3 regions of the Paenibacillus sp. FSL F4-0097 genome follow, and region 3 is predicted to be linked to each of the others. Evidence: riboswitches for the same ligand, from Rfam matches in the RefSeq annotation. Region 3 holds a riboswitch; each other region holds the start of a gene.
The links. A riboswitch is a leader RNA that binds a small molecule or an ion and turns the genes downstream of it on or off. The one in region 3 is predicted to bind cyclic di-AMP.

Region 1 (6,514 bases), 2.5 Mb from region 3:
CAAGCAGCTAAAAATAATTTAAAATAATTTCAACCACATCCTTTTTACTTGATTGTACAAATCAAATTACGGGGTTATTTTTTGTCCATTGAGTAAAAAGAGGCTTTAATTTATGATAGTTTTTAATCGAGAATGATTATCATTATTGGTGGTCGTTACATATAATAGGGAGGCAATAAGATATGAACAAGGTAAGACAGTCCTTCGCTGTGGTATGTGTACTATTTTTGCTGAGTACATTGCTACTGGCGTGCGGAAACTCAAAGGAACAATCCTCTGCCAATAGTACGGCGAACGCAACCGGGAACTCTTCCGCTGCAACCGCGGCACCTTCAGCAGAACCCTCAGATAGCAGTACAGATGAAGCTGCAGCGACTACCCGCTCCTATACAGATTACATAGGACATACTGTAGAGATTCCAGTGAATCCGCAGCGAATTATCTATTCTGGAGAAACTTATGGCGATTTGCTTGCACTTGGTGTGCAGGCGGTAGGTTATCCTCTTTCTATGGGGGAAGGCCAGGTTTTTGAAGATCAATTGCAAGGTGTGGAGGATGTAGGCTTCCCTATCAATCTGGAAAAAACATTGGAGCTTCAGCCTGACTTGATCATCTATGCGGGCACAGATGAAGCTGATTTCGAGCAGCTCTCCAAAATTGCACCAACGATAATATTTAATACCTTTGCCCCACTCCAGGAACGTATGCTGGACATTGGTGGAATTGTTGGTAAAACGACTGAAGCAGAAGCATGGCTTGCCCAGTATAAAACCGCTGAAGAGAACATGTGGAAGCAATTGAAATCCGCAGGCATGAAAGAGGGCGAAACGGCTGCGGTCTTCACTTATTATCCAGGAGACAGACTATTTATAATGGCAGCAACCGGACTTTCACAGGTACTCTATGGGGAGAATGGCTTCAAGGCAACTCCAGCTATTCAGAAGATACTTGATGAAGGTAAAGGGTTCCAGGAAGTATCCATGGAAGTCCTGAAAGAATATGCCGGAGACCGGATATTCATCTTGACTCCAGTGGCAGAAGAAGCAAAACAATCCACAGAGAATCTATTAAAGAGCCCTATCTGGAAGAGCCTTCCTGCCGTCAAGAACGGATATGTCTATACACAAGACATCATGAAGACTTCAAGTGATGCGACAACAAGAGAATGGCTGCTTGGCGAAATTCCACAGCTATTGAATATGAAATAACCTTCCGAGATGAAGTGTTTAACACAAGGCTGATAAAAAACTGCAAGAAGCATGTCAACAGCTGTTGATATGCTTCTTTTTTTTATATACAATGAATTCATTGATAATCATTCTCACCAAATGAACGGAGGCTGAACCCATGCTGCATACATCATCGTCCTGCCCCCCACTCCACTCTCTGTTATTTCAGCTAAACGAGGCCGAACTGATGATTCAAGCTGCCGATTCAAGCTCTATAACGCGTACAACCCAGGACTATACCCTTCTCATATTTACTGGAGGGAACGGACAATTGAACCTCGATGATCAAAGCGTGATACTAAGTACGGATAAATGTTATCTACTATCTCCTGGAATCTCCTATAGTACGAACAACCAGGAGCTGACGTTGTATTATTACCTCATCACCTTTACAGCAATTTATACAACCAAGCATCCTAAACGATATTCTGGAGAGCTGCTTTCCGGCAGACGGGAGTTAATTGTGCACCCGTTCACCAAGGTAATCCGACTAGTCGAAGAGCTGCTCATGAACAGGAATAATACCGATGATGTACAACAATTCAAGCGACAATTAAAATTCCAAGAATTGCTGCTGCTACTTTTTGAGCATAATTACCCTTCCAAACACCTGCCAAGTCCTACGGAATCCGTAGAAAAGACCATAACATTCATTCAGGAGCATTATACAGAGAGTATCACCGTGAAGCAGTTGGCTGAACGGGCGGGGATATCGATCTGGCAGTATACACCGATCTTTCAACAGCTTACGGGTAAAAAGCCGCTTGAATACCTGACGGATCTGCGTATTAATCATTCCAAACGATTCCTGCAGGAATCGACTGAACCACTGCGGGAAATCGCCAGACTGGTCGGCTTCTCGGATGAATACTATTTCAGCCGCCGCTTTCGGCAAAAAACAGGAGTTACACCCGGACAATATGCACATCAGCAAGGTCGTAAGCTTACCGTCAAGGATTGGACGGGTCATGAGGTGGAAATTCCTGAACGAGCGAAACGTATTGTCTATCATGGCGAGACACTTGGCGACCTTCTCGCGTTAGGTGTAAAGCCTATCGGTGGAGATGAAGCATTCGCCCGGAACAGCGTCTATAAACATCGACTTAAGAAGCTCGCCAACGTCGGGTTTCCACTGGACCCGCAGTTGACCGCTTCCCTAAACCCAGATTTGATCATTTTGGCAAATAGTGATGAAAGAGCCTACAGAGCAGTTTCTGGTATCGCTCCGACACTCACCTTTGATTCATTTGCGCCTCTCGACAACCGAATGCGGACATTAGGCAGTTGGCTAGGTAAACAGCGCGAAGCCGAAGCATGGCTGGAGTCATTCACAATCAAAAATGCTGCCATGTGGCAGCAGCTTTACTCGACAACTCTCCAAGTTGGAGAAACCGCCTCTGCTTTGGTCTATGATCATGGAGATCATCTATATGCTATGGGAATGTCCGGATTCTCCACTGCGCTTTATGCCCCATGTGGTTTACAACCGACCGAAGAGATCCAAGCCATATTGGACGAAGAGTTAGGGTTCGCCGAAGTTGATCCAACACGACTGCCTGCCTACGCCGGAGATCATATCTTCATGTTCATTCCGGAACGCAAAGACTCGCGAGCTGCGATGGAACGATTACTAGACAGTTCACTTTGGAATACTCTTCCGGCAGTACGTCAGGGACATGTTTATCTGCTCGACGGAAGCAAATGGAACTCTAGTGATGCGTTAACCCGGGAGAAGCTGCTAACGCTGTTGCCTAAACTACTCGGCGGAAGTAGCGCTAGCAATTGAAGGTGAATCTAGGATTCTCTTTTGACTTTTCAAAACTTGATAGGGTATACTTTATCTACGCTTAATTTCCAACTTTTACAGTTGAAAAGCGGGGGAACCAGTTAATTGGGGCGAATCATTGAGCATTAGAATGTAGGGTACCATCTTACCCGAGTCCGTCAGCTAACCTCGTCAGCAGTGGATGGGTCTGCTTTTCATGTTATTTACATAACCAGAGACCCTTGCTAAGGGTCTCTTTTTGTGCTTTTTTTGGACCCTGCTGGCAGTAGATTGGCCTTTGACACTAAGGCTCCCTCATTTCTCACACTACGAGACAAAGGAGAGATGTACGTGCAAAAGGTAAAGTACTTCACGGATATTAACAAAATAGCTATGTTGTCTGAGCTGGAAAAAGAGAATCTGAAAGAAATTACAGACAAATTTGTTTTTCGTGTAAATGACTACTATCTGTCTTTGATTAACTGGGATGATCCAGATGATCCCATCCGTAAGCTGGTTATTCCTAACGAAGGTGAACTGCTGGAGTATGGGCGCTGGGACGCCTCCGATGAGGACACGAATTATGTGGTACCTGGTTGTCAGCACAAGTATAGAACCACTGCACTACTGATTGTATCCGAGGTCTGCGGGGCTTATTGCCGCTACTGTTTCCGTAAGCGTCTGTTCCGAAATGACGTGAAAGAGGCGATGGCTGATGTCTCTCCGGGCTTGGAGTATATCGCAAAGAATCCGGAGATTAACAACGTACTTCTTACGGGCGGGGACAGTTTAATTCTCTCCACACCGAAGCTAAGATCCATTATTGAAAATCTAAGAAGCATTGAGCATGTTAAGATCATTAGACTAGGTTCCAAAATTCCCGTATTTAATCCGATGCGGATCTCTGAAGACGAAGAGCTGCTGGAGCTGATTCGTACTTACTCTACCGAAGACAAACGAATCTATGTTATGGCGCACATCAATCATCCTCGTGAAATCACACCTGAAGCCAAAAAAGCATTTAAAGCTCTCCACAACGCAGGGGCAATTGTCGTAAATCAGACTCCCATCCTCAAAGGCATCAACGATGATCCCATTATTTTAGGGGAACTACTGGACCGACTTTCATGGGCTGGCGTTACACCCTACTACTTCTTTGTGAACCGGCCCGTTGCCGGAAACCGGGATTTCGTATTACCGCTCGAGCAAGTCTATCAAATTGTAGAAGAAGCCAAAGCTAGAACCTCAGGACTTGGCAAAAGAGTACGCTTATCCATGAGCCACACCTCAGGAAAAATAGAAATTCTCGCCATTGATAACGGGAAAGCCTATCTCAAATACCATCAATCCAGAGATCAGGAATACGGAAAATTCATGATTCTAGATTGTCCAAAGGACGCCGAATGGTTCGATGACCTGCCTGGGAATGAGCAATATTGGACCCCACCTGTGAAAAAAAACGATGCTATTATTTCTGTTAATGATTTATCAGAGCCTGCGGATTTAATCTGTAAATAAATTAATCGGCTCTGTCAGACTCTGTCATAGGATATTTCTTCATCACCAACAACAAAACTCCTCCCTCCCAAAATTAGCCCGAAAAAATCTATGATATAATCACGCTGTAACACGAAATGGACTAATGGGTGGGAATGCACACATGAAATTGGAACGATTGATTTCTATGATCTACAAGCTATTGAACCACGAAGTTTTATCTGCCTCCAAGCTGGCTGAAGAGTTTCAGGTTTCCCAGCGAACAATCTATAGGGATATCGATGTGATTTGTGCCGCTGGCATCCCGGTCGTATCGTATCAGGGTACTAAAGGTGGATATGGCATTATGGACGGATATAAAATGGATAAAAGCCTGCTCCGTTCGTATGATGTCACTTCTCTGATTACTGTACTTAACAGTCTCTCTTCCGTGTTTGAAGATGAGCATACGCAAGGAACCATTGAACGGCTGCAAACGATAGGAACGGAGCCACAGACTTCTAGTCTCGCGGTGGATCTTGAAACCCGGCGTACGGATCCTGACGCACTTCCTCTTTTACGTGCGGCTATAGCGGAACGAAATGTTGTCCGTTTTGATTACATCAGTGTAAAAAATGAACGTACAACCCGTGAAATGGAACCAGTAAAGCTTAATTTTAAATATAGCAACTGGTACATCTATGGTTATTGCCGGGCACGGCAGGACTATCGGGAGTTTCGTCTTTCCCGGATGCTGAATTTGTTCCTGACGCAGGATACCTTTCAATCACAACATGAAGTACCCAAAGAGGCTGGCTGTTCAAACAGGGTAGATCAGGTGGAGGAAATAGTAATCCGGGTGGACCCTGAGGCTTTGGCAGAAGCTTTGGATCAGTTTCATCAAGTCGACAAGGAATTTCATTCCGATAAAAGCATGACGATGCGAATCCCTGTGTATAAGCCATTGGAAGCTCGTTGGCTTTGGTCCATTCTGCTGAGTTTCGGCAGCGGGGCCGAAGTCCTCGAACCCCCTGCATTGCGAGGTATTTTAAAAGAGCAGCTTCAAAACACACTCAAACTTTATGAAGAAGTATGACAGTCTGATGTCATACTTCTTCTTTTATATTAACAACAGTAACAAAAACAAATCCATGACAATTCAAAAGGAGACCATACGAATGACAAATTATCCAGTAGAAATGTTTAAATACCACACTTGGGCAAACCAAACTATCCTGGGGAGAATCAAGGAACTCCCATCCTCTGTGCTAAGTCAAGAAGTGAACAGCTCGTTTCCCACCATCGCTCATGCCCTTAGCCATATCTATGCGGTTGATACGATGTGGTATCTTGTTTTAACAGGCACTGCTATGCCTGAGGCTTTTCAACAAAGTATCCCGCTAAATTTGAGCATTCTAGATTCTGTGGATGAATACGTAAATATCTTTGCCCAGCTATCAGAACAATACAAAGAATGGTTACACAACCAATCCGATTTGGAGCAAACCATTCTGCTTGACAATCCATTCGCCGGAATCCGCCAAACACGCCTATCAGAAATTGTGTTGCAAGTCGTCAATCACGGGACTTATCATAGAGGTAATATATCTACTATGTTACGGCAGTTAGGCCACGCTTCCACCATGAATGACTATTCTCTTTTTTGGTATCAGGTAACAGCGGAAGCTATTTAAACACTAATGGGCAATCTGCCCCACTCCATACCTAGAAAGGAAATTGTATTTTAATTATGGAGATTGAAAATCTAATTACAGTAAAAACGAGAGAAGATTTAAGAGTTTGGCTGCAGGAGAATTGTAAGACTGAAAAATCTTGTTGGGTACTCGTTAGTATGACGCCAAACCCAGAAACGTTGCTATATTTGGACGTAGTTGAGGAATGTTTGTGTTTTGGATGGATCGATGGAGTGAAAAAGAAAATTTCGGAAACAGAGCTGGCGCAAAGACTCTCTCCCCGAAGTAAAAAAAGCTCTTGGACTGAATTGAACAAAGAACGGGTCCGCCGCCTCGAAAAGCTGGGGTTA
Region 2 (6,514 bases), 540 kb from region 3:
CAATGACCGGCAGAAACGTCAGCGCACCGATAATCACTACCGTACCAATCAGAATTCCGGTGAACAGACCATTGTCTGTGCGGAATGTGCCAATCGTCTCAGGAACCGGCTTCTTCTGGATCAGTGAACCTGCAACTGCCAGCATTGCGATTATAGAGACATAACGGCCAAGCAGCATTACGATCCCGGTTGTAACATTCCAAAAGGTGGTATTGTCCGCAAGCCCTTCAAATCCTGAACCATTGTTCGCGGCAGAAGAGACATATTCATATAACACTTGGCTAAGTCCATGGAATCCGGGATTCGTGATGGAACCGTTGCCCAAGTCCGTTAAGAACGCACCTGCTGTTGGTACAAGGATAATGAACGGATGCACAAGGATAGCAATCGCAATCAGCTTCATCTCCTTGGCTTCTATCTTTCGCCCGAGAAACTCTGGTGTTCTGCCAACCATTAGTCCACATAAGAAGACGCCCATGATGGCATACATCAGCATATTGATTAGTCCTACACCTTTTCCCCCGAAGACGTTATTGAGCATCATTAGGGCCAGAGGGGTAATGCCACCCAGCGGTGTCAGCGTATCATGCATATTGTTAACACTACCTGTCGTAGCTGCCGTTGTTACCGAAGTGAACAGAGAAGATTGCGGGATCCCAAAACGTACCTCTTTACCTTCCATGCTGCCTTGCGAAGACTCGATCCCCAGCGCATTAATAGCGGGATTCCCTTTAGTTTCCGCATAATAATTCAGCCCCAGCAGCAGAACGAACAAGGTCATCATTGCTGTGAAAATCACCCAGCCCTGACGTTTGTTCTTAGCGAACAACCCGTACATATATGGCAAAGAGGCTGGCAACATCCACATAGAGAGAATCTCCAGAACGTTCGTAAGTGGATTAGGGTTCTCAAAAGGATGCGCTGAATTGGCTCCGAAGAAGCCGCCACCATTCGTACCTAAGTGTTTAATTGACTCCAAAGAAGCGACTGGACCGATAGCGATTTGTTGCGTCTGCCCTTCGAGTGTAGTGACCTCAAGCGATGGCTTGAGCGTTTGTGGCACATGCAATCCTACCAGCACCAATGAAACTAGCAGAGCTAATGGAATGAATACACGAATATGTGCTTTTACGAAGTCCTCAAAAAAATTTCCGACTGATTTCTGTCCTGTAATCCCTCTGACAAAAGCAACCGCAACAGAAAATCCGCTCGCTGCAGACGTGAACATCATCATCGTGATGACTGCCATTTGTGAAAAATACGATAGTCCCGTCTCCCCGCTATAATGCTGCAGGTTCGTATTGGTCATAAAGCTGATCACCGTATTTAATGAAAGCGTCTGTTCCATATCGGCAATTCCATTCGGGTTCAGCGGCAATCCCCGCTGTAATCTTAGAAAAATATAACTGAAAGCAACCAGTACGATATTAGTTAAAACAAAGCTGAGTGCATACTTCTTCCAGGACATTCCGTCCCGTTTTTTCAGGCCGATCAGCTTATAAATACCTTTCTCTGTGCCTGCAAACCAGCGATCCGTACGATTCGGTTCGTTAGAAAATACATGATATAAATACGTCCCCATCGGCTTGACCAACAAGATGAGAATTACAATTACGACGACTATTTGCAAAATGCCCATGAATGCCCCTCCTTAAAATTTCTCAGGATGAATCAACGCGTAAACCAGATATATAAACAACAGTAGGGTAACAGCGATTACTAGAATCACAGCTTATCCCTCCCCGTATCCTCAACTACACCTGCGCACCAGCGCATAAAGCCATAAAATAACCCGTAAATTACAGCTAACGAAGCCACCATATACAGATCCCTCATATCTTCCGCACTCCTTCCATTATCCTTGATGAGGTGATCTATCGATTAGAAAATCAGCATCACCACTATGGGAATAGATTACATAGCTCGCACCAAGTCTTTTATAGACCAATCTAGGATTTATAGAACTTGTAATCACAAAAATTGGCTGTGTCGTCCAGGTACGGCACATCTGAATATAGCGGCAGCAAAGCGGAAAGCTGCTCTCAAACAGATATACCCTGCCTACCGGGAACGATGGGCGAAACCAAGTGCTCTGATGGCGGGTATCCACTAGAATAACCTGCTCGATTCCGAGCTCCTCTAGTAAAGCTTTCTCAGCCAGATTGTTGGTTAATCCCGCCATCTTAATACCCCTGAACTTCAGAAGTTTAATGAAATGTTCTCCCGCCTTTGTAGGCGCACATACAAGCACATATTCATTCTGATCCGTCATCTCTTTTTTCTCCTCCTGCTCATTTACAACAAGGAGGCAACGAAAATCTCCGAAAGGATGTTGACCTATCGTCATTTTCGGGCACAACCTAAAGCTCGGTTGTGTCACGTCATTAGACGCTGCCTAACAAATACCGCTAATGATGAATTTAGCGACCTCTTGGGGGAGGCCTCCATAAATGCTTTGCTTCTAAGAGCACAGCAAAAAGCCACAAAGGATCTCCTCTGTGGCTCGCTAGCGGTCACATTGCACTCATCCTCTCTCCATACGCTTACGAGGTTAGCTGTCGGATTCGGGCGGTGAGAGTCGCCCTACCTGTATAGATGCGAGCTCACTCGCACCCTCTACAGGATTCACCCCATAATCAGCTTCCGACTCTCACATCGGCTGCCGATTGTTGGTTCCCCCGCTTTCCTTATCGGAAATTAAGCGGATCAAATATTCGATTGTCGTTGAAACAGGAGTAATCATACTCTTATGCACGAAGACTTGTAAAACCTGAATGATGCCAAAATAATGCAAATTAAAAACTATTTTCCCATTAGATAGCGCTTACTTGATATCTAATCTCTCTATATCTCTTGTTTACTCGAGTTTCGAGCGTTTAATCGCTATCTATAACCCATGTGATTTTATTCACCTTTTTAGGGTGAAAATACTGCAAATTTCCTTTATAGGTTGAAACGCAAGAAGCTGAGGTTGAGCGAGAAAGAGCTCGATAACACGCCATAAATACCTATTTACCTCGTTTTTCAGTCGTAGTCGGCAGGATATGGTTAAAATCGCTCTAAAAGAACATTTTCCGTTTTTTACAGAAAATCTTGAAAAGAGTATGATTCGGGTTGAATCTAATTCATGAAAAACAATCAACGCTGAGTTCCTGCATTCGCAGGGAACGGGGGAACCATCAGGCCACCTGGCCTACTTGGGGTGAATCCAAAGGAGACTGCGTAAGTCTCAATAGGTAGGGCGACTCTCACCGTCCGAATCCGACAGCTAACCTCGTAAGCGTAAAGAGAGAGACCCTTGATCCGCCACGCTTTGGCCCAGGTATATCTGCCTGTAATCCAAAACCGCAGCAGAGGTCCTCCTCTTGCTGCGGTTTTTGCGTTACCTGAGCCTATTAGGTGATAGCACGCTGGATGGGGTGAATGTTTTGAAGCACTATTATTTAGGGATACATCAAGGGCTGCTTGAGCCGATAAGTCTAAATTACGTTTGTTTCGGGGCCTTGTGGTTCGAAGAAAATAATCACAGGTACATTGTAGGTTATGCATTTGGCCAGAACCAGATCCAAGCCCTTCGCCAATTCAGTACACCTTCTTCTTGTAAAGACTGTTTAGACTCTAAGATTGTATATGAAATATATAAAAAAATTCGAGAACAACAACAGCAGCAGGATTGGTCATCGCATCAAAAACTCCCGTGGTTTACAGCCTTCAAGGAGCCTTGGAAAGATGTAAGCGCCGGTTGGTATGTCTTGAGATCCCGCAGCACCTTTCCCTTACATCTATCTGTTATACGGAAAGAGAAGTTCCGACTATGGCTAGAGCATACCGCAGTCTGTGAGAATAAAATGGAAATGCTCGCCTGTGTAGAAAAGGCTAGTGTCACTCATCATGTAGACTTAAAGCTTTTGGAAATCTAAGGAGGAACCCTACTATGGACCAGCGCAGACTATCCCGCATTGAAGTATTTGTATTGGATGAACCCGAGCCTATTCACTATGGAATGGAAGGGGCTGAAGGCTGCCGTTATGGTATTCTGAAGCTCACCTGTAAGGGAGGTTGCAGTTGGGGGGCTTGTCTAATCTCTGCCAACACCAAAAATTTCGATCTCATTAAATGGAGTTCTTTTTTACGGGCTATCTGTCATTGCCGTCTTGAGGAAGCGCTGGATAAGGTCCGCCGCGAAGGTTCAGATTGGGAGCAGGTTAAGCTTGAGCTAGTTCAGGGTGCTTTGCAGGATTTAAAGGCCAAGCTCCAGGGTAAATCCTTGGCTGGGCATATTCAGCAAGGGCGTCTGTACAGTGTTGCAGCTGGGGGGAGCAATTCCAGAAGTGAACGGCTCTACTACAAACCTTCCAAAGCTTTTTCCACTGCCTCCCAGCAGAAACACAGTTGCCCGGAACCAGACACCGCCGATCTTATCAATAAATCCATCTCTTACTTTTCTATATTATAGATTCAAGCAAATCTCTCATTCTGAAAGGATCGTGTTCACCATGCCTGACCCCTTACCTCCCGTGTCCACCTACAGTGCTAAATTTGCAGAGTGTGTTCAAAAGTATACTAATGAAGTCTACGTACTCAGTTCCATGTTATTAGAACAATCTAATGAGGCAGACAAGGTTACTATCCGCACCTTCACAGAGCTTCATAAAATATATCGTCAGGATAACTTCGACCCTCAGTTATTCTCTATCCACGCTTACCGCACTTGTATTCGCCAGTGTGCTGATTCTTTTGCCCGGCGCTCTCTTCTATCGGCTAAGGGATTACCTTGGGAGGAACAGCTTGTGAAGGTATTGTGGTACGGCTTAAAGCTGCCTCTTTCTCAAATAAGCATTATTCTGCAAAAAAGTGTTCCTGCACTGAAAGCACAGCTTAGAGCTGTACGGGAGCAGATGACCGACCAAGCGGATATACGAACGAGCGCAAATCTTTCTATAATTTAGTCACTAACTAGAATTCAGACGATCTTTAAGCGCATGAAGCATCTAACGGACTCAGGAGCCTTTAATTGAAGCTTTTCCTCAAATTTGGCCGGCGTTCGGACTCCAGTAGAAATCCCGAGCGATGAGCGTCTCGGATCGTCTTCAAGCAGGCCCTAATCATCTTCCACCAAGGCAAGGCTTACGGACCCAGATGACATTATTTGCACGTTTATCGCCTTTTGAGCATAGTATCGGACTCCAGTGCAACTATTTGGTTAAAAGAGCTACTAATTCACCGTTTTTCATGCCAATAGCGACTATTGTGTCCGATATCTTGCCAAATCTCGATGATTGTTGCATTTAAGTGTTGCTGGGTCCGTTAGCTATATCAGCTCGTATACAAAGAGATTGCCAACGCAAAAACGGGGATATCCCAGCAACCATAAATGGCTGTTAGGATCCCCCCCGAAAATTCAGTACCTACTATTGTGCCTTACTCTTACGCGCCTTACTCTTACGCGCCTTACTGTACATCCACAATCCTGCCAACATCCCCACTATAGCAACACCGGTCAATACGCCTTGAACGAAATCCATAAAAGTGGAGCCATCCGGAAGCATTCTACTAACCGAAGCCAGTGATACCGAACTCATTAAAAGCATAATGGTATATTGTTCGCTTGTAGACATCATTAGCACTCCTTAAAAGTTATATGAGGCCTTCTTAGATCTTGTATGCTTTCATCGCTTTTCTGATTTCTTTAATACTTGGGCGTTTGCCGTACATCAGTACGCCGGTACGATAGATCTTGGCTGCCAGCCATCCGAAGATGAAGGTAGTCACAAGCAGGATCAGCAGCGATACAATGACTTGCCAGATCGCCACCTCACCGACACCAATTCGGAGCAGCATCGTCAATGGTGAAGTGAAAGGTACATAACTCGCTATCTTAACCACTAGAGTATCGGCATTGGAGATACTGAACAGTGGAACATAGAACGCTACGAAGCCTAACATCATGATTGGCATTACCGCCTGACCGAGATCCTCCGTACGGCTGACAATCGAACCTACAGCCGCATACATCAAGGCATAGAGGAAGTAACCTAATACGTACAAGACAAATCCATAGAGCAGCAAGTTAATATTGAGCTGGCCTAAATCGAGATCAAAATCAGCCAATACGGTTGCGTTATGCGGGAGCGTCAAATTGACGACGATCGCTGCGACAAAGATCCCAATTTGCAATATTCCTACTAGGAAAACACCGATAACTTTACCGAACATTTGCGCTAAAGGTGAGGCACTTGTAATGAGAATCTCCATAATCCGCGAGCTTTTCTCAGAGGTTATCTCAGCGGCAATCATGTTGCCTGTCATCATAATGGACATAAAGAACAACATAAGCATGGCATATACGATAATGTAGTTAATGGCCGGAGTGTCCTCCTGAGAGCTTTCACTGCCACCGCCTGCGTTAAGCTGTTGTGTAGTAATCTGCACTGGTGTTGACATTGCAGCAATCTGTTCAGAGGTCAGCTTGTCGCCAACGATGAATTGTGTGTTTGCTTGCTGAAGTGCATTT
Region 3 (6,514 bases):
GTCGGTTCAATACCCGCTTCTGCGAGTAAAGCCTCCAGCTGCTCACGTCCTTGTTCAGGGAAGTAACGAGCCTTCAGATTGTTAGCAATCGTCTTGCGGCGCTGTGTGAAAGAAGCGTGAACCACTTCAAAGAAATGCTTCTCACTCTCCACCTTTACCGGAGGATGCTCTCTAACCTTCAGACGGATAACAGCAGACTCCACATTAGGTTGAGGGATGAATACCGTACGCGGCACGATACAGACGAGCTCAGGCTCGCTGTAGTACTGCACGGCAATGCTAAGACTTCCGTATTCCTTTCCACCTGGAGATGCAGCCATACGCTCCGCAACCTCCTTCTGAATCATTACAACGATGTTATCAAGGGGAAGCTTCTCTTCAAGCAGCTTCATCAGAATCGGAGTAGTCACATAATAAGGCAGGTTAGCAACCACACTGACCTTGTTCACAGTGGTGAAATCTTCCTTGAACATTTCCTGCAAGTTCACATTGAGGACATCATCGTTACGAACCTTAACATGGGGATAAGGGGAAAGTACGTCTTTTAATATTGGAATCAGTCTACGGTCTATCTCTACGGCAGTTACAGCACCGGCTGTTAGTGCCAGACGCTCCGTCAGCGCTCCAATTCCCGGCCCGATCTCCAGCGCCCCAGAATCGCTATCTAGTCCAGCAGCGTCTACAATCTTGTCCAAAATATTTTGATCAATCAAAAAATTCTGTCCCAGGCTTTTCTTGAACTTGAATCCATAACGTTGAATAATCTCTTTGGTCCGTTTTGGAGTCGAAATTTCCTCTCTACCACTCATGAAGTAATGCCTCCCTGATCAATTTGGGCGAGAGCCCCGGCAAATTCCTCCCGCGTAATCCCAAACATCGCCAGCCGCTTGTACAGCTGTTTGCCGTTACAATATCCGATTCCAAGCAAATTACCAAGCGCCATACGTCTTTCAGCAGCCCGAGGGTGTACAAGCATTCCAGCGGCCATAAGGTCATCAATACCAATCAAAGCAGGTGCTCCTTCAAAAGAGGTATGTACATTACGCAGCGCATGACGAATCGCCTCTGGCGATGCATTCTCTACACCGATATCCCCTTTTCGAGTTGCGTCCTTCTCCGGAATAAAAGCATGCTTGCAGCCCGGCACCTTCGCTGAAACGATTTTACGAATTCGCTCCCCGGCATGGTCCGGGTCCGTAAGAATAATAACCCCTCTGCGTTCCATAGCTAGCGCAATCTTCGCAATTACAGTCCGGTTTACAGCAGAGCCGCCTGTCTCAATCGTATCTGCTTCCACAGCACGCTTAATGGCTACGGTATCGCTTTTGCCTTCAACGACGATTAATTCCTTAATCATATTTCTTGACTCCTTCCAAAAAAAGCAAAAAGAAGAGGATTCGCTCCTCTTCTTTTGGTTAAAGAATGTATAAGTGATGAGCGGTTGCTCTGCGATCAACGAAATGATCATCCAGCGTTCCTTAACGGTTATCATCACTATAGCTTATCAAAGGATTTTTTGCAAAAGCTTCAGTTCTAGTTAAGCTCTGGTTTCACAGGTCCAATCACATATACGGTACGTGATTTACGGCCGAAATTACGAGCATGGCTCAGGGAATCATAATAGACATCCACTTTATTGCCTTTAATGGCACCGCCCGTATCCTCTGCACGGCGGAATCCAAGCCCATCGATATAAACCCACCAGCCAATAGGAATTACATTCGGATCTACTGCAATTGTACGACCTTCCGTTACGCGTGTTCCGGAGGCAGTTTTAGTACCTATTCCTGGCTCTTCTGACGAATAAGCTGTCATGGAGACGTTCTTAATCATCTTCTTGTACTCAAAGTCTACGCCAGCCTTGCTTGTGACGTTCTTAGTCTTAGCGCTAACTTTAGTCGTTTTGGAGGTAGTGCTTGATTTGGAAGTTGTTGTAGCTTTAGCAACTACAGTAGGCTTAGGAAGTGCTTTAGTACCAACGGCAATGATCTTATCTTTTGTTACCGTTTGTACTTCCTTGCCGATCATGCGCATAGAGGCCAGTTCTCCGTCTTGATAGATCTTTTCAATATGCTGAACCATGACGCCTGGTTTGCCTGCCTGTGCCACTCTAACTGTTCCCACAGTAAGGGAGGGATCTGCTGTCTTAATAACACGGAAAGGTAAGTTAGTTGTTCGCTGTACCGTTTGCTTGTTGATACGAACGATCTTAATCTCCATGTCAGCAGAGATGGTGGTGTCTAACGAAGGAAAAATCTTATCATAGCCTTCTAGGTTGATACCCAGTTTGTCAATCGCCTGACCGATAGTGTCTTCGGTCGTATATAACGTTTTTGTTGCTCCGTCCGCAGTAAGGCTAAATTTCTGCGCACGATTGATAACGACACGGTCACCGTCTTTTATTTCATCACTCAGACCTAAAGATAATTCATCATGCGGCTGCAGCGAAATTTGCTCTTTCTCCAACACATCACCAAGAAGTGCTTCTCGCGTTTCAAGTGTCTGTGTTTGCCCGTCTATTACTAAAACAAATTGTTTGTTACTTTGACCGTGTACGTACAGCAGAATTAACAGCGCGATTGCGATTGAAATCACACCTGCAAGTAAAAGTACGCGAGTATTTACTTGCTCCCACCGTAATGCGAAAGACCTGCTGGATGACTGCGAATCATGGGATACCTCTGGTTGGAATAAGCCCATTCTCTCCATCCTCCTTACATAGCCTCGTCGTCAATTTGTATATCATGAGGACTGAATTTCTTTGACGAAACTATTTGAGATTGTCACAGGATACGCACGTATTAACTTAGCGTCTCCTGCTCATGGATCGCCTGCTCGGCACAGCTACTCCCACACCTGTTATATAACAGTATGCGGGCAACATTCAGTTTATTCAAAAATAAAGAAGCCTAAAAAGAGTTCTCTTGAGGACTCTTTCGTGGCTTCTCCGATGTCAGAATACGCGGGAATGTTTGTGCACGAGGTTGCCTCTCTTACTTGCGCTTACGGGGTTAGCTGTCGGGTTCGGACGAAAGAGAGACGCCCTATTTCAGGTCACCCGCTCACGGCGGTTGCCCTTAAATTCACCCCAAAGACCACGTGAAGAAATCAAATATTGTTCTGCGGCAATTCCTAGTCGTATTCAAGATACAGGCATGCGGCAGTTCAATATTGGTTCCCCCGTTCTCCATACGGAGACTCAGCGAGACGATCCATGAATCAATGGCTGTCACAATAACAACAGCTCACATCACTGAAAAGATGATATCCTGTTTTGATGCATGTTGTAAAGGACGATTCAACCACGTTTAAGCAAATATATGGTTAAAATATTGTAATAATCAGCCGTTTTTATATTAAAAAAGTTTAATATATCGGCTATTCTCTATTTTTCACCCGTTTTACTCCTGTTTTCAGACAATCCCAAATCGTTCCAGTGCGTTCGCATACGTAATTTTAGCCAATTCTTCCCATGTTAACCCTTTAATTTCAGCCGCAGCCTCTGCTACTAACTTCACATGAGCACTCTCATTTCGCTTGCCACGGAAGGGGTGTGGAGTCAAATATGGAGCGTCTGTTTCGATCAATAATCGGTCCAATGGCGTCTGTGCAAGCACCTCTTTAGGCACTCTGGCATTTTTGAACGTTATCGGTCCTCCAAATGACAAATGAAATCCAAGGTCTAGACACATTTTTGCTGTTTCCCAGCTGCCTGAGAACGAATGCATCACGCCACCAATTTCATTTGCTTTTTCCTCCCGTAAAATCCGTACAACATCTTCATGAGCATCACGGTCATGTATACAGATTGGCATTTTTAGTTCACGGGCTAGTCCGATTTGTTTGCGGAAGACCTCCTGCTGCACATCCTTGGGAGAGGTATCCCAATAATAATCCAATCCAATCTCTCCGATGGCCACCACTTTTTCATGGCTGCAAAGAGAGGCGATCCAATCGAGGTCTCCCTCTTTCATATCAATCGCATCCTGTGGATGCCAGCCCACCGCTGCATAAATATAATCATAAGATTCAGCCAGCTTCATCGTTGAAGGGATCGTTTCCCGATTAAATCCAATATTGATCATCTTGCTAACTCCGGCCTCTACTGCACGAGCAATAACTTCCTCGCGATCCTCGTCGAATTGAGGCGCATCTAGATGTGTATGTGTGTCGAACAGATACATTTTAAAGCTCACTCCTTGTTGTTTTTATCAATAGTTCCATAAATATTTGTATTATTTTGCAAAAATCTCTGCTACAGAAGAGGGCAAGCGTGTAAGGGCTTTTTTCAGCTTATCCTGTGGGAAATATAGATGATATCTGCCACGATGAATTCCGCTTATTGAGCGCACAATATCCGATACCTCTGAAATTTCCCGCAATTGCTCATTCCGATCAAGCAGTAAAATTTGATTATTGTCGAAGGCTGCTCCTGGATGGAACACATCATAAGGCAAATCTGTCGGATAATCAATCTCTAGGTCATATTCTGGGTTAAGTCCCACTCCCGCAAAACTGCTGCAGATTTCCGTAATCATATCTGTATCCAAATTCTCAATCTCTACATATTTATACAGTTTACGATGAATAAAACGGGTACACAAGTCGCTTAATAACTCATCTTCTTCAAGTGTCCATTGCATAAAAGCAGTCTGTACCAGTGCCTCATCAAGCATTAAATATTGCTTCACTGTTACTTCTCCTCGAAAGAGATCTTCCAGCGGAGCGATCATAAAGCGAAATTTGTACCCCTCTTGAAACAATTCTTTAGCTCTACGGAAGATTTGACGCAAAATAATTTCAGAGCTGCGCGTCACCGGATGAAAATATACCTGCCAGTACATTTGATAACGTGACATTAAATAATCTTCAATGGCATGCATACCTGATTCTTTTACTACAATCCGCCCATTATAAGGACGAAGCATTCTCAAAATCCGATCAATGTCGATGGTTCCATAGTTTACACCTGTATAGTACGCATCACGCAGCAAATAATCCATACGATCAGCATCCAGCGGACTGGAAACCAAATTGACAACAATTTCATGCTCATAAGTCTTAGAGATAACTGAAGCTACTTTACGAGGAAAATCCTCCTCCACATCACGCAATATTTCGGTAATCTCCGTGTCCTCCAAAATAATCCGGCAGGTCCAATCCTCATGGTTCATTTCAAAAGCTTCTTCTATAGAATGTGAAAATGGGCCATGCCCTAAATCATGCAGCAAAGCCGCACACAAAGTAAGCAAACTTTCTTCAGGAATCCAATCCTTATATCCGCTGCGCTCAAATTGCGAAATGATTCTTCGTGTAATTTCATATACTCCTAAAGAATGAGAAAAACGACTATGCTCTGCACCATGAAAAGTGAGATATGAGGTACCTAACTGGCGAATCCGGCGTAAACGCTGAAATTCTTTTGTATTAATTAGTCGCCAAATAATCGTATCCTGTACATGAATATAATTATGAACGGGATCCTTGAAAACCTTTTCTTCCGTGAGCGGCTGCTTCATGAGATCAACTCCTTCTAATAATTTAATATGATTTTAACTAATATCAGTATATAATAAGTAATTATGTCGTACTTTGTCGAAAAGTATCATTTTTGGTCTTGGTAAATCGACAAAATGCTTTCAGGGCAATTCTTAATTTTTATAGGGACATTCAAAGTTCTTATGGAAATTTTCTTATTCAGCCTATGAAAAAAGGTTGACTGATTTGGGAATCGTTGGTATTATAAGTATCATAAAACAGTGAACAATGTCGAATAATGACGTTTTTGGAACATTGAGAGGAGTAACGATTGTTATGATGAAATCAACAGGAATTGTAAGAAAAGTAGACGAACTTGGACGGGTTGTTATTCCTATTGAATTACGCCGTACACTTGGCATTGGCGAAAAGGACGCACTGGAAATTTACGTTGATGGCGAACGGATTATGCTTAAAAAGTATGAGCCTGCCTGCATTTTCTGTGGCAACGCTGAGAACGTAACTTACTTTAAAGGAAAAATAGTTTGTCATGAATGCATTTCTTCCATCCCTACCCCTGTGACAAACTAAATTAAATAGTATATAATAGAACTAATCAAATTGTTAATTCTAACCTTTTCATATCTCCTTGACCTCCCGTGACCGCGGGAGGTATTTTTTATGTCTGGGTTTGCCCTCCTGGTTATCCCCTCCCTAAGGGCAATGTGCTTCAAGAGGGAACTAGTAATACTTAGTTGTATTTCTTACAGTTATTTTAAATGCTTTTTACCATTAAACGAATTAATTGTATTTTGTACACTTATATTTCCTATATCTCCGAGAAATCAATCCTTTCCACCTTTATAACTGTATGAAGTACAACTAAACGAACAAATACATAAAAAAATTCAAAAATAACTGTACAAAGTACATTTAACCCACAGATAAATCACTCAAGCTCGGGCAGGCCGTTTCCGACAATCCTTATTTATTCTAAGAATTCGTCTACAACACTTACTCTTCTGCTCTATCAAGC

Region 1: it holds a riboswitch for cyclic di-AMP, as region 3 does, so the genes downstream of both, MHH86_RS11335 (KamA family radical SAM protein) here and MHH86_RS00190 (3D domain-containing protein) in region 3, are expected to answer to the same signal.
Region 2: it holds a riboswitch for cyclic di-AMP, as region 3 does, so the genes downstream of both, MHH86_RS02610 (hypothetical protein) here and MHH86_RS00190 (3D domain-containing protein) in region 3, are expected to answer to the same signal.

What each region holds. Positions count from the first base shown of each region.
Region 1 is NZ_CP151965.1:2,555,350-2,561,863, reverse strand. It holds gene MHH86_RS11345 (ABC transporter substrate-binding protein) at 183-1,208, shown strand; gene MHH86_RS11340 (AraC family transcriptional regulator) at 1,348-3,015, shown strand; cyclic di-AMP (ydaO/yuaA leader) riboswitch at 3,064-3,205, shown strand; gene MHH86_RS11335 (KamA family radical SAM protein) at 3,346-4,512, shown strand; gene MHH86_RS11330 (YafY family protein) at 4,655-5,566, shown strand; gene MHH86_RS11325 (DinB family protein) at 5,649-6,164, shown strand; gene MHH86_RS11320 (YdeI/OmpD-associated family protein) at 6,221-6,514, shown strand, end outside.
Region 2 is NZ_CP151965.1:581,187-587,700, reverse strand. It holds gene kdpA (potassium-transporting ATPase subunit KdpA) at 1-1,639, opposite strand, end outside; gene MHH86_RS02610 (hypothetical protein) at 1,856-2,347, opposite strand; cyclic di-AMP (ydaO/yuaA leader) riboswitch at 2,525-2,714, opposite strand; cyclic di-AMP (ydaO/yuaA leader) riboswitch at 3,133-3,297, shown strand; gene MHH86_RS02605 (hypothetical protein) at 3,366-3,920, shown strand; gene MHH86_RS02600 (hypothetical protein) at 3,935-4,456, shown strand; gene MHH86_RS02595 (hypothetical protein) at 4,590-4,949, shown strand; gene MHH86_RS02590 (hypothetical protein) at 5,412-5,618, opposite strand; gene MHH86_RS02585 (ABC transporter permease) at 5,653-6,514, opposite strand, start outside.
Region 3 is NZ_CP151965.1:38,769-45,282, reverse strand. It holds gene rsmA (16S rRNA (adenine(1518)-N(6)/adenine(1519)-N(6))-dimethyltransferase RsmA) at 1-809, opposite strand, end outside; gene rnmV (ribonuclease M5) at 806-1,357, opposite strand; gene MHH86_RS00190 (3D domain-containing protein) at 1,534-2,700, opposite strand; cyclic di-AMP (ydaO/yuaA leader) riboswitch at 2,986-3,215, opposite strand; gene MHH86_RS00185 (TatD family hydrolase) at 3,414-4,184, opposite strand; gene MHH86_RS00180 (HD domain-containing protein) at 4,236-5,519, opposite strand; gene MHH86_RS00175 (AbrB/MazE/SpoVT family DNA-binding domain-containing protein) at 5,815-6,069, shown strand; gene rsmI (16S rRNA (cytidine(1402)-2'-O)-methyltransferase) at 6,493-6,514, opposite strand, start outside.